DNA from 4 places in the Ferrimonas sp. YIN67 genome. Region 3 is predicted to be linked to each of the others. Evidence: predicted binding sites of a transcription regulator. Region 3 holds the regulator's gene; each other region holds the start of a gene.

Region 1 (3,141 bases), on a different contig from region 3:
ACCCTTGACTCCTTCGAGAAGACGATGGACGACGGCATGATCCGCTGAGATCTCTGAGTCCAGCCATTCCGCTCCTCACCTGACTGATCAGCAAGCTGTTATTGACCCTGCAATGCCTTACGTCCAACACCAAGCGGCTCCATTGCGCAACCCGCTACATGACCCACACCCTTAGAAAGTTTCCATTGCTCTTCAAAACCATTGACCGACTGGCTGTCAGGTAAAGGCGATTGAGGTATTACGGGCTGGCAGATAAATGACAAGCAGATGTGGACGGGAGCTATGCTGCCGAAGGCGGGCTGTCCAACAAGCATGAATAAGATGGAAAGTCACAGCCTGTGGGGCGAAAGCTGACAATGGAGCTTAGGCATAATGGGGATTGGCGCGGCACAAGGAGCATCCCGTCAGGGCAAGGGCTCAAAGCCCTTACCCCCTGAAAACCCTTTAACCGCCAGGACAGGCCACTGACTAGCCGATCACCTAAGGCACGGTTTCGCTCAACCTCACCTTCGGCACACCAGGCCGTCTTGGGCCAGGCCCTTTTACAAACACAGGGGCTCCGCAGACAGAAAGGCTCAGGAAGGCCCCCCGTTACTCCCAGGGGGTCATCGCTTCCATGTCGTTCAGATCAAACGGCGTCTGCTGGTAGACGTAGTAGTTAAGCCAGTTGGAGACCAGCAAGGCACCATGAGCGTGCCAGCGGGCGTGAGGATTACGGGTCGGATCATTCTCTGGAAAATAGTTTTGCGGCACCTTGGGCTGTAATCCCGCAGCCAGATCACGTCGGTACTCATCCTGCAGCGTGGTGCGAGTGTATTCAGGATGACCGGTGACAAACAGGTTACGGTTGTTGTTACCGACCACCAGGTAGGCCCCTGCCTGATCCGACTCAGCTAAGACTTTGAGATCCGGGTGGGCCTTGAGTTTGTCGAGAGAGACCTGGGCAAATCGGCTGTGAGGCACCCAGAACTCGTCATCGAACCCCCGCAAAAGGGGAATATGCTCATGCACGCGCTGATGCTTGAACACGCCGGAGATCTTTTCATCCCTTAAATAACGCTTAAGCCCGTACAGGTGGTACAAGGCGGCGTGGGCAGCCCAACAGAGGAAAAGAACCGAGGTGGCATGCTGCTGGGACCAGTCGATGATGGCCCGGATCTCATCCCAATAGTTAACGTCCTCGAACTCCAGATCCCCCAGGGGAGCGCCGGTAATGATGAGGCCATCATAATTGGTCTCTTTAACCTCGTCGAAATCCCGATAAAACGCATTCATATGATCGCACGATGTGTGCTTGGAAGGACGGGAATGGATCCGCAACAGCTCCACATCCACCTGCAGTGAGGTGTTTCCCAGCAACCGAAGCAGCTGAGTTTCCGTTTCAATCTTGTTCGGCATTAAATTGAGGATCAAGACCTTCAGCGGACGAATATGCTGAGCCAGCGCCCGGCTCTCAGACATCACAAAAATATTTTCCCCACGCAATATCGCGGACGCGGGCAAACTATCGGGCACTTTAACTGGCATGCAAACTCCTCCTAAGTTCAGAAGACATTAGTTATATCAAGACATCTGGACGTCTACAACCCCGGATGTCTGTTACCTGACTTGTTCGCCTCGGTCGGGATCACTATCATCCAGTGATCGCAATAGAGGGAAACCCACCATGAAACAACTGAGTGCCATCATTATCGGCGCCAACTCCGGCCTCTCCCAGGCGCTCGCCATGCAACTGGCCAAAGACAAGGTGCGCCTCGGCTTGATGGCAGCAGACATCGACGTCCTGGCACCGCTGAAGCAGGCCCTCGGGCCAGAAACCGAACTGGTCAATATCGACATTTTCGATCCCCAGGCGAGCCGGGCTGCCTTCGACGCTCTGTGGGAAACCCTCGACGGACCGGCCCTGGTTGTGATCAATACCGCCGCGTCCGGCCTGGATCTGTCCCTGCCCTACGCCCTGGATCGGCAGATCAACGCGGTCAATGTCGAAGGTTTCACCGCCCTGGCCAACGCGGCCTTTAATAAGATGGTCGAACAGAAGTATGGCCAACTGGCTGCCCTGACCTCCATCGCGGGCGAACGAGGCGGCCCCCAGACCGCCTTTCATGCTTCCAAGGCCTACCAGCAAAACTATCTCCAGGGGCTGCGTCTGCACGCGCAAAGGCTGAAACTGCCTATCACCATCAGCGACATCCGCCTGGGTTATATCGACAAGATGCAGGGGCGGGGCAGCAAGGCCTGGGGGGCCCCGTTGGAGAAAGTCGCCAGTCAAGCCGTTAAGGCCCTAAAGCGAGCCAAGCCCACCGTATACGTCACTCGACGCTGGCGCCTGATCAGTTGGTTAACCCGGCTCCTGCCGGAATTCATCTATAACCGACGAAAGTACAAATAAGATCGGAGCAAAGTCGGATCTGCGTTATCGGACCGAAACCACAAAGCCGATGACGCAAGCCCGTGAAACACGCTAAGATCGAGCGCTATCGATAGACGGACGTTTAAGGTTGTGACCCAAGTGACCAAGCCTACTCTTATTCCCCTAAGCTCACTGGGCGTGCTACGCGCCCGGGGCGATGATCGCCAATCCTACCTGCAGGGACAGTTGACCTGTGATCTGATCAAGTTACCCAGCAACGAGTGGCACTTTGGTGGCCACTGCGATCCGAAAGGCAAACTGGTCGCCGCGTTCCGTTGGCTGCATTACGATGACTCGATCCTGCAGCTGCTCCCCGAAGATCTGCTTCCGGTGGAGCACACGGCCCTGGGAAAATACGCCGTTTTCAGCAAAGTGACGTTCGATGACGCCAGCGCTGACTTTGCCCTGTATGCCCTCATGGGGGAAAGAGCCACTGCTCTGCTGGCCGATTGGCAGGGAGAAGGCAACCTCAAGCAGCATGGTGAGCTGCGAGCCCTGATCGATGCTGACAGGGCGATCCTGCTGTGCCCCGCTGATACCGCCCTGCCCGATCTCATCGCCACCCTGCCTCGCGGCGAAGAAGCTGACTTTCTCGCCAGTGAAGTCAGTGCTGCGCGTCCCTGGATGGGTGCCGAACACAGTGGCGAGTTTGTCCCTCAAATGCTCAACCTGGATGCCCTGGGGGGGCTGCAATACGACAAGGGGTGTTACCTAGGGCAGGAAACCGT
Region 2 (3,141 bases), on a different contig from region 3:
CTTGGCGGGCGGTGGCCTGGGGGATCTGCTCGGCTGGCAAGGCACCCTGTTGGTGATGGGGGGGCTCAGTGCCCTGGCCCTGATCGGCGTCTGGCGCTGGTTGCCGCAGGACCGCCAGTTTACGCCCAGCCATGCCAGTCTCGGGGCGTCCTTACGCAGCACCCTCCGGCATCTGGCCGATCCCCGCCTGGTTCTGGCCATGTGGATCGGCGCCTTGAACTTTGCCCTGTTCGTCAACCAGTTCTCTGCCATGGGGTTTCGCCTGGTGGCGCCGCCCCACAGCCTGCCGCTGGCGGTGACCTCGTTGATCTTCATCTGCTACATCACGGGGACCTTTACCTCGAGCCTGTCCGGCCGCTGGAGCCTGAAATTTGGCCCCCTGTCCGGCATGCTGTTGGGCACCCTGCTCGCCTTTAGCGGAGTGCTGATCGCGCGAAGCGACGCGCTTTGGGCCATGGTGTTGGGGATGTTGGTGATCAGTGCCGGTGCCTTCCTGGTCCATGCCCTGGCGTATGCCTGGGTTGGACGAGAGGCTAAGTATGCCAAGGCGGGCGCCACGGCACTGTACCTGGTGCATTACTATCTTGGCGGCAGCTTCGGCGGTTTCTGGTTGCTGTGGTGCTGGCAGAATTTCGCCTGGGACGGCGTGGTGGCAGGTTCGGGCCTGATCTATGGTGTCATGGTGCTGTTGGTGGCGGGGCTCTCACGCCGCAACCGGGTCCACCAGGCGCAACTGGCTCAGATCTGAGGAGGAGGGACGGTTTGAGCCTCTCACCATAAAAAACGCCCGGCTCTCGTACGAGAGCCGGGCGTTTTGTTGTTAACCTGAGCTTACAGGTTGGCGTCGGCGCGCAGGGCTTCGGCTTTATCGGTCTGCTCCCAAGGGAACTCGACACGGCCGAAGTGACCGTAGGAGGCGGTCGGCTGGTAGATTGGACGCTCCAGGTGCAGCATCTGGATCAGACCGTAGGGGCGCAGATCGAAGTGCTTGCGGACCAGGGCGATCAGCTTGTCTTCAGACAGCTTGCCGGTGCCGAAGGTCTCGATGCTGATGGAGGTCGGCTCGGCCACGCCGATGGCGTAGGAAACCTGGATCTCACAGCGGTCTGCCAGGCCGGCGGCCACGATGTTCTTGGCTACGTAGCGGGTGGCGTAGGCGGCAGAGCGGTCAACCTTGGAAGGATCTTTACCGGAGAAGGCACCGCCACCGTGACGGGCCATGCCGCCGTAGGTGTCGACGATGATCTTACGACCGGTCAGGCCACAGTCACCCATAGGACCGCCGATCACGAAGCGACCGGTAGGGTTGATGTGGAACTTGGTGTCCTTGGTGATCCACTCCTGCGGCAGTACCGGCTTGATGATGGTTTCCATCACGCCTTCACGCAGATCTTCGGTGGTCACTGTGTCACAGTGCTGGGTAGACAGCACGACGGCGTCGATCCCGGCAATGGTGCCATCTTGGTTGTAGGCAAAGGTCACCTGGGACTTGGCGTCCGGACGCAGCCACGGCAGGGTACCGTTCTTGCGCACTTCGGCCTGGCGCTTCACCAGACGGTGGGAGTAGGTGATCGGCGCTGGCATCAGCACGTCGGTCTCGTTGCTGGCATAGCCAAACATCAGGCCCTGATCGCCGGCACCCTGCTCACGCGGATCGGCTTTGTCGACACCCTGGTTGATGTCCGGAGACTGCTTACCGATGGCGGACAGTACGGCACAGGAGTCTGCATCGAAGCCCATGTCGGAGTGGATGTAACCGATGTCGCGGACGGTCTGACGGGTGATCTCTTCGATATCAACCCAGGCAGAGGTGGTCACTTCGCCACCGACCATGACCATGCCGGTCTTCACATAAGTTTCGCAGGCTACACGAGCCTTAGGATCTTGAGCCAGGATCGCATCCAATACCGCATCGGAGATCTGATCGGCAATTTTATCTGGATGACCTTCGGACACCGACTCAGAGGTGAACAGGTGACGTGCCATAGGAAATTCTCTCGTCTATCTAAACTGAAAGGCGTGTAGAAGCATCTACATCTGGACGGCTATTTTATGGATTTTTGACGTCAATTCCAGTGCGGCGGATCAAAACCTTTCACCATCGCCTGTAAAGCTTCGTCTGGCTCTCAAGTGTAGTCGCAGTTTTAGCCGCTGGATTTTGCCCACTAAAGGGGGTATAAATGCGCGCCTCAGCAGATGTTGCTGACTGATTTTTAGCTGATTTTGAGGTTTATGGGCGTTATGGTTCTCGAGGCGTAAGCCGTGTGGGCAAGGCTTGCACGGCAAAATACTGGTGTTTTACCGGCATGACTCTGTCGTCTGTCCGCTCCGCTGTTCTCCTGCTTCGTACTCCCCAACCCCGTAATGACCCCAAGGTCATCTCTTCGAATCGCCTTTTTTTGATGAAACGCGCCACACTGTATGGCGTGGGTCATGCTTTACTTTATGCCTTTGCACCGCCCCTGCGCCCTCGCGCAGCTTGAGGAGATAACGCCATGAGCGACAATCGTTACCTGGAAACCCTGTACCCGACCTACGGCCAACAGTTTGAGATGGAAGAGGTGTTGTTTCGTGCCCCGACGGAGCACCAGGAACTGATCATCTTCAGAAATAAGCGATTCGGGCGTGTAATGGCCCTGGACGGCGTGATCCAGACCACCGAAGCCGACGAGTTTATCTACCATGAGATGCTGACCCATGTGCCGATCCTGGCCCATGGCAACGCCAAGCGCGTATTGATCATCGGTGGTGGTGACGGCGGCATTCTGCGCGAAGTGCTGCGCCATGAGTCGGTGGAGCACGTGACTCAGGTGGAGATTGACCAGCAGGTGATCGAGATGTGCAAGCAGCACCTGCCCAACCACAGTGCCGGGGCCTTTGACCATCCGAAAGCTCATGTCGTGATCAGTGACGGCAAAGAGTTCGTGATGAACTGCACCGAGAAGTTCGATGTGATCATCTCCGACTGCACCGATCCCATCGGTCCCGGGGAAGCCCTGTTCGAGTCCGATTTCTACAAGGGCTGCAAGAACTGCCTGACCGAGGGCGGTGTGTTTGTGGCACAAAACGGCGTCCCTTTCATGCAGCCGGATGAGGCGGAGACCACCAAGGCGCGACTCCAGCCCTTCTTCGCCGACCGCA
Region 3 (3,141 bases):
TCTCGGAGATATCGGCGTTGCCGTTGAAGCGGTTGTGCTCTTCGTTGTTGGCGACGAAGTGCTTGGCACCGGCGGCCACTTTCAGATATTTCGGATGGTCGCCCTGCAGACCCTGCACATAGGCGGTGGCAAAGGTGCCGTTGATCAGCGGATCTTCGCCGTAGGCTTCCTGGTTCCGGCCCCAGCGGGGATCGCGGCCGATGTTGATCACCGGTGACCAGAAGGTCAGCGGGCCACTGCGGCCCCAGGCCAGCTCCGGGCCATTGTGGTACTGGGCGCGGGCTTCGTCGGAGACCGCATCCCCCATGCGCTTCATCGCGGCCGGATCCCAGGTGGCGGCCAGGCCGATGGACTGGGGGAACACGGTGGCGGCGTTAGCGCGGGGCGATGCCAGGCCGTGCAGGGCTTCGCCGGGCATGAAGGATTTCAACCCCAGGCGCGGCACGCCTTTGTTCCAAAGGGTGATCATGTGGCCCTTCTCCTCGTCGGTCAGACGCTTGGAGAGGTCGTCCAGGCGCGCTTCGATGGAGAGGGTGTGATCGTAGAAGGGGATGTCGTACTGGGCGATCTCTTCGGCCGACATGGCGGCCATGACGCTGGTTGAAGCAAGTGCTAGAGAGATGGCAAGGCTTATTTTCTTCATTATATACCCGTCAGTTGACACTGATACTTGGCTATTGGGATAGCGTTAACAATGTTGTAATTCCTGAATCAGGATTTAGGAGAAACGACAGTCCTGCAAGTGAAGAAGCGCTTTACCAGGAGGTATTGTGAAGTAGGTCTCATGACGGTTTGAGGCCTGGGTGATGAATGACACTTAGTTACAACACATTGAGGTTTAGAACAATTGTACGAGGGATTGAGCAACCAGCATGGCCCCAGCGCAGAAACACAATAATAGGGTTGTCTGCTTCAATTGCGCCGGGTCGATGCGAACGACCAGTTTATCCCCCAGCCAGAACCCCGCGAGAGCAGGGGGGATCAGCAACGCCCCCCGAGCGAGATCAGCCCAGCCAAACTGGCCAGCGAGTGCCAGGATCAGCAGGGAGAGGGCGGCGCTGAAGACAAAGAAGCCTGACAGGGTATGACGCATCTGGGCGGCGGACTGGTTATTGTTGAGCAGCAGCGCCATTGGAGGACCGCCGATGGCGGAGATGGCGGCGAAGATCCCGGAAACCAACCCGGCACCAAACAGGTTTATTCGGGTCAGGGGGAGGCTGAATTTGGCCAGAGTAAGCAGCACTGCGGTCAACACGATCAGGCCAATGCCGAGTCCCAGCCACTGAGCCGAGGCCGCGACCAATAACCAGGTGCCGAGTATGCCGCCGGGAATTCGGCCGATCAGGGCGGGAGTCAAGATCCCCATCTCCAGTTTGAGGCCGATGCGTCTCAGGGTGAACAGGGAGATCATCAGGCCCATCATGATGATGGGACCGGGCACCCATTCCGGGTTGATAAAGTACAACAGCGGAGTCACCACGACCGCCAAGCCAAATCCGATGGCGCTCTGTACGATGGCACCAGTCAGAACAATCAGCCAGACCAGGGGCAGTTCGAAGGAGAGGAGGGAGGCCATAATATTCGCTTTTTAGAGACAAAAAAGCCTGCATTGGCAGGCCTTTTTACAACAAATCGGATTCACTCTTCGAGTTGTTCCGGGTCGATCCCCAGGGCGGCCATGATGTCGCGGGCGGCCGCCGGAACGCTGTCCGGCTTGTCTTTGCGCAGATCGTCATCCGCAGGCAAGGGTTGGCCGGTGTAAGCGTGGAGGAAGGCTTCACATAGCAGTTCACTGTTGGTGGCATGGCGCAAATTATTGACCTGCCGGCGAGTGCGCTCATCGGTGAGGATCTTCAGCACTTTGAGCGGGATGGATACAGTGATCTTCTTGACCTGCTCATTTTTTTTGCCGTGTTCCGCGTACGGACTGATGTAGTCGCCGTTCCACTCGATACTCATCGATGCACCTATAAGTCTTGATAACGGTTGCAATTTTAAACCCATGTCCGAGAGAGTCAAATTGTTGCCATCTTAACCTGTAAACGTTTAGACGGCTAAACGTCTTGACGCCCAAGCTTCGGCGGTTTAAGTTAGCCCATCATTATGATTTTGTTTTAATGCGTCAGTCCGGAGGATGCACCTCATGAGCCAGCCTCAGCTTGCCACCATCGCCGTCCGCGAAGGGATCGAAAGCGATACGCAGCACGGTGCCGTTGTGCCCCCTATCTACCTTTCCACCAATTACACCTTCGAGGATTTTGGCCAGCCGCGTCAATACGATTACGCGCGCAGTGGTAACCCGACCCGCGGTGTCCTCGGGCAAGCCCTGGCCAAACTGGAAGGCGGGGCCGGTGCGGTGGTGACCGCCACAGGTATGGCGGCGATCTCCGCGGTTACCGCCCTGCTGAACAGCGATGACCTGCTGGTCGTCCCCCACGACTGCTACGGCGGCAGTTACCGCCTGTTTACCTCGGTGGCGGCCAAGGGGGGCTTTCGGGTCGCCGTGGTGGACCAGACCGACGCTGCTGCCCTTGATGCCGTACTGGCGCAAAAGCCCAAGATGGTCTGGCTGGAAACCCCCTCTAACCCACTGATGCGCCTGGTGGATATTGCAGAGATTGCGGAAAAAGCCAAGGCTGTTGGTGCCTGGGTGGTGGTTGATAACACCTTCCTGTCGCCCATGCTGCAGCAGCCGCTGAGCCTGGGGGCCGACATCGTCATCCACTCCACGACAAAATACATCAATGGTCACTCGGATCTGGTCGGAGGCGTGGCGATCGCCAAAGAGGCTGAGCTGGCGGAGCAGCTGGATTGGTGGGCCAACTGTCTGGGACTGACGGGCGGTGCTTTCGATAGCTATCTCACCCTGCGTGGCCTGCGGACCCTGCCGCTGCGGATCAAACAGCATCAGAGCAATGCCGATGCGGTGGCCGAACTGCTGGTGTCTCACCCGGCGGTGGCCAGGGTGTATTACCCGGGGCTGGCGGACCATCCCCAACACGAATTGGCCAAGCGTCAACAGGCGGGTTTTGGCGCCATGCTCAGTTTCGATCTCAAGGGGGGTGAGCCAGAAGTGCGTGCCTTCCTGTCCCGCCTCAAGGTGTTCAGTGTGGCCGAGAGCCTGGGGGGCGTGGAGTCACT
Region 4 (3,141 bases), on a different contig from region 3:
GACCACGCCCTTACCCTGAATGCATTTCAGGCCCGCTTCGATCGCCTCCCACTTGGAGGAGTCGATCATGATCGGCACCTTGGAGATCTCCGGCTCCGAGGCACACAGGTTGAGGAACTTCACCATGGAGGCCTTGGCATCCAGCATCCCCTCATCCATGTTGATGTCGATGATCTGGGCGCCGTTCTCCACCTGCTGGCGGGCCACTTCCAAGGCGGTATCGAAGTCACCCTCTTTGATGAGGCGCAGGAAGCGGGCGGAGCCGGTGACGTTGGTCCGCTCACCGACGTTCAAAAACAGGCTGTCGGCGTCGAAGTTGCACGGCTCCAGGCCGGACAGGCGGGTGGCCACCGGAATGTCCGGGGTGGCGCGGGGTTTGTGGATCTCGACCGCGGCTTTGATGGCGGCGATGTGCTTGGGCGTAGTGCCGCAGCAGCCTCCGACCACGTTGAGCCAGCCATCTTTGGCCCAGGTACCGATGATCGCCGCCATCTCTTGTGGCGTTTCATCGTAGCCGCCAAATTCGTTGGGCAGGCCGGCATTGGGGTGGGCAGAGACGCCGCACTCACAGATCCGGTTGAGCTCGGCCATGTAGGGCACCAGCTCTTTGGGGCCCAGGGCGCAGTTGAGGCCGATGGAGACCGGCTGGATATGGCGCAGTGAGTTGTAGAAGGCTTCGGTGGTCTGGCCGGTCAGGGTCCGGCCGGAGGCGTCGGTGATGGTGCCGGAGATCATCACCGGCCACTGCTGTCCGCGCTCATCAAACACCTGCATGATGGCAAACAACGCCGCCTTGGCGTTGAGGGTATCAAACACCGTTTCTACCAGGATGATGTCGGCGCCGCCATCGAGCAGGGCCTCCACCGACTCGACGTAGGCGTCCTTGAGCTCATCAAAATAGATGTTACGGAAGCCGGGATCGTTCACATCCGGCGAGATGGAGCAGGTGCGGTTGGTGGGCCCAAGAACACCGGCGACATAACGGGGAATGCCGGTCCTGGCAGCCACCTCATCACAGGCGGCGCGGGCCAGCTTGGCGGACTCGAAGTTGATCTCTTTGGACAGCGCCTGCATGTCGTAGTCGGCCATCGCCACCGTGGTGCTGTTGAAGGTGTTGGTTTCGACGATGTCGGCACCGGCTTCAAGATACTCGGTATGGATGGTTTTGATGATCTCGGGCTGGGTCAGGGAGAGCAGATCGTTATTGCCCTTGAGCGGCGATGGCCAGTCGACGAAACGCTCGCCCCGGTAGTCTTCCTCTTCCAGCTTATAGGCCTGGATCATGGTGCCCATGGCGCCGTCGAGGATCAGAATGCGCTGTGCCAGCGCGTCGATCACGGCTTGCTTGACGGGGTGTGCTTGTGGGATTGAGTGAGGGGTCGACATACTGCCACTTCCTTAATTCTTGTACGTGCTTTGATGCGTCTGACGTCGGCCGAGCCGTGGTGCACCAAATGGCCTTTTATCCGTATGGACGTCCATTTAACCAAAGCTGAGTGCCGTTGACCAGTTTCCAATGGTCTGAGGATGGAATAACTTAGTAAGCCAAAGTGATGGGTGAATGTCTCGGCTGGTATTCATCGCTCAGATCCGTCTTGCGGGCTCGTGAACCTAGTGAAATAAGGCTTATTAAACATGGTGTTGGCAATATCCAGGCGAAGTGTTCGGACCACCTTGCTGTTAGTGGGGGGGATCTTATTCGGAGTGGTGCTGACGTTGTTTGTTGCGGCAGTGCTATGGCTGGAGCACAAAACGGACCTGGCAGTCTGGCATCAGCATCGGTTGCACGGTGAATTTACCTATCGTCAGCCCCTTGAGAATTTTCATGCCTACATGGGGTTGGAGCAAGGCCTGTCCCGGCAGTTGCAGGCACTGGAGCTGGCGTCCATTCGCGACAAAACGGATCCGCTCAATCGATACCAGGCCAACAGCCGGGCAGATCCTAAGCGTTGGCCAGTCAATTGGAATGTGAGCTACGAATGGCCCAATGCCGATGCGGAGTTCTCTCTGCTCCTGCTCCATGGCATGTCGGACTCCCCCTATTCCTTGTCTCACTTTGCGTCCCATTTTCAACCGCGTGCCCATGTACTGGGATTACGCCTGCCGGGCCATGGCACCTTGCCATCGGCGCTGGTGGAGCTCGATTGGCGGGATCTCAGCAGCGCCGTGGCTTTGGCGATGTACCATCTTAAGCAGCAGGCGCCCGAGCGCCCTCTGGTGGTGATAGGGTACTCCACTGGTGCACCGCTGGCGCTGCAGCATGAGTTGGCGCGGTTGGCACAGGGCAAAGTGCCCCACGCGGATGCCATGGTGTTTGTCTCGCCAGCACTGGGGATCAGTCCTGCCGCAGCCGGTGCCCGCTGGCAGGCCCGCATAGGGAGGCTGCTGGGGCTCGATAAGCTGGCCTGGGAGAGCGTGCTGCCGGAATATCACCCTTTCAAATATAACTCCTTTGCGGTTAATGCCGGGGACGTGGTGTATCGTCTGCTGCAGAGCAATCGAGAGTTATGGCGAAGTTTGCCCGAGCGGCACCGGGAGCAGTTGCCCCCCATCCTGACGTTTCAGTCTCTGACCGATGCCACGGTGGATCCGGGTTCGGTTTTGGAGCTTCATCTTAATCTGCGTCAGCGTGATGACGATGAGTTGGTCCTGTTCGATCTGAACCGTCAGTGGGCGACCCATAGCCTGCTGTTGCAGGATCCCCTGGATAAGCTCGAGGGCTATGGGGTGTCGCAATCGGTTACTCTGATTGAGAACCAGCGCTTGGCGACAGGGGGATACGATGCCGGGGTGCAGGCAAGACTTTGGCCGGATGGCCAGGCGGAGCCCTTGGATCTGGCCTGGCCGGTCTCGGTGCACTCCCTGTCCCACATTGCGCTGCCATTTCCTGCGGACGATACCCTGCTGGGGGCCGGGGAGATCCTGGGCGATCACATCCAACTGGGCAACACCGCAGTTCGAGGCGAGCGGGGGGTCCTGGCACTGTCTCCGAGTCTCCTGCTGCGCCAACAGTGGAACCCTTTCTTTCCCTATCTGCTCGACCGCACCCAGGGGTTTATTGAGTCCCGGCTGCTTACTGTGGTCGCCGAAGGGAGGCGCATTCAGGAAGGGCGGGACCTCGCTTCGTCAGAGCCATAACCT

What was found. The regulator MetJ, encoded in region 3, represses methionine synthesis genes. The targets are predictions, from matches to a motif close to TAGACGTCTAGACGTCTA.
Region 1: a site for MetJ is predicted at 1,566-1,583, ahead of metA (homoserine O-succinyltransferase MetA). Genes of this name have one in related genera too.
Region 2: a site for MetJ is predicted at 2,031-2,048, ahead of metK (methionine adenosyltransferase). Genes of this name have one in related genera too.
Region 4: a site for MetJ is predicted at 1,464-1,481, ahead of metH (methionine synthase). Genes of this name have one in related genera too.

The regions. Positions count from the first base shown of each region.
Region 1 covers NZ_JBXVVJ010000003.1:383,948-387,088, forward strand. Annotated here, with positions in the region: gene metA (homoserine O-succinyltransferase MetA) at 592-1,527, opposite strand; gene AC2D8U_RS08935 (SDR family NAD(P)-dependent oxidoreductase) at 1,667-2,392, shown strand; gene ygfZ (CAF17-like 4Fe-4S cluster assembly/insertion protein YgfZ) at 2,513-3,141, shown strand, end outside.
Region 2 covers NZ_JBXVVJ010000001.1:844,931-848,071, reverse strand. Annotated here, with positions in the region: gene AC2D8U_RS03275 (MFS transporter) at 1-748, shown strand, start outside; gene metK (methionine adenosyltransferase) at 832-1,986, opposite strand; gene speE (polyamine aminopropyltransferase) at 2,496-3,141, shown strand, end outside.
Region 3 covers NZ_JBXVVJ010000006.1:177,020-180,160, forward strand. Annotated here, with positions in the region: gene AC2D8U_RS13955 (glycoside hydrolase family 3 C-terminal domain-containing protein) at 1-643, opposite strand, end outside; gene AC2D8U_RS13960 (TSUP family transporter) at 839-1,576, opposite strand; gene metJ (met regulon transcriptional regulator MetJ) at 1,639-1,959, opposite strand; gene metB (cystathionine gamma-synthase) at 2,144-3,141, shown strand, end outside.
Region 4 covers NZ_JBXVVJ010000001.1:612,165-615,305, reverse strand. Annotated here, with positions in the region: gene metH (methionine synthase) at 1-1,386, opposite strand, end outside; gene AC2D8U_RS02385 (alpha/beta hydrolase) at 1,705-3,138, shown strand.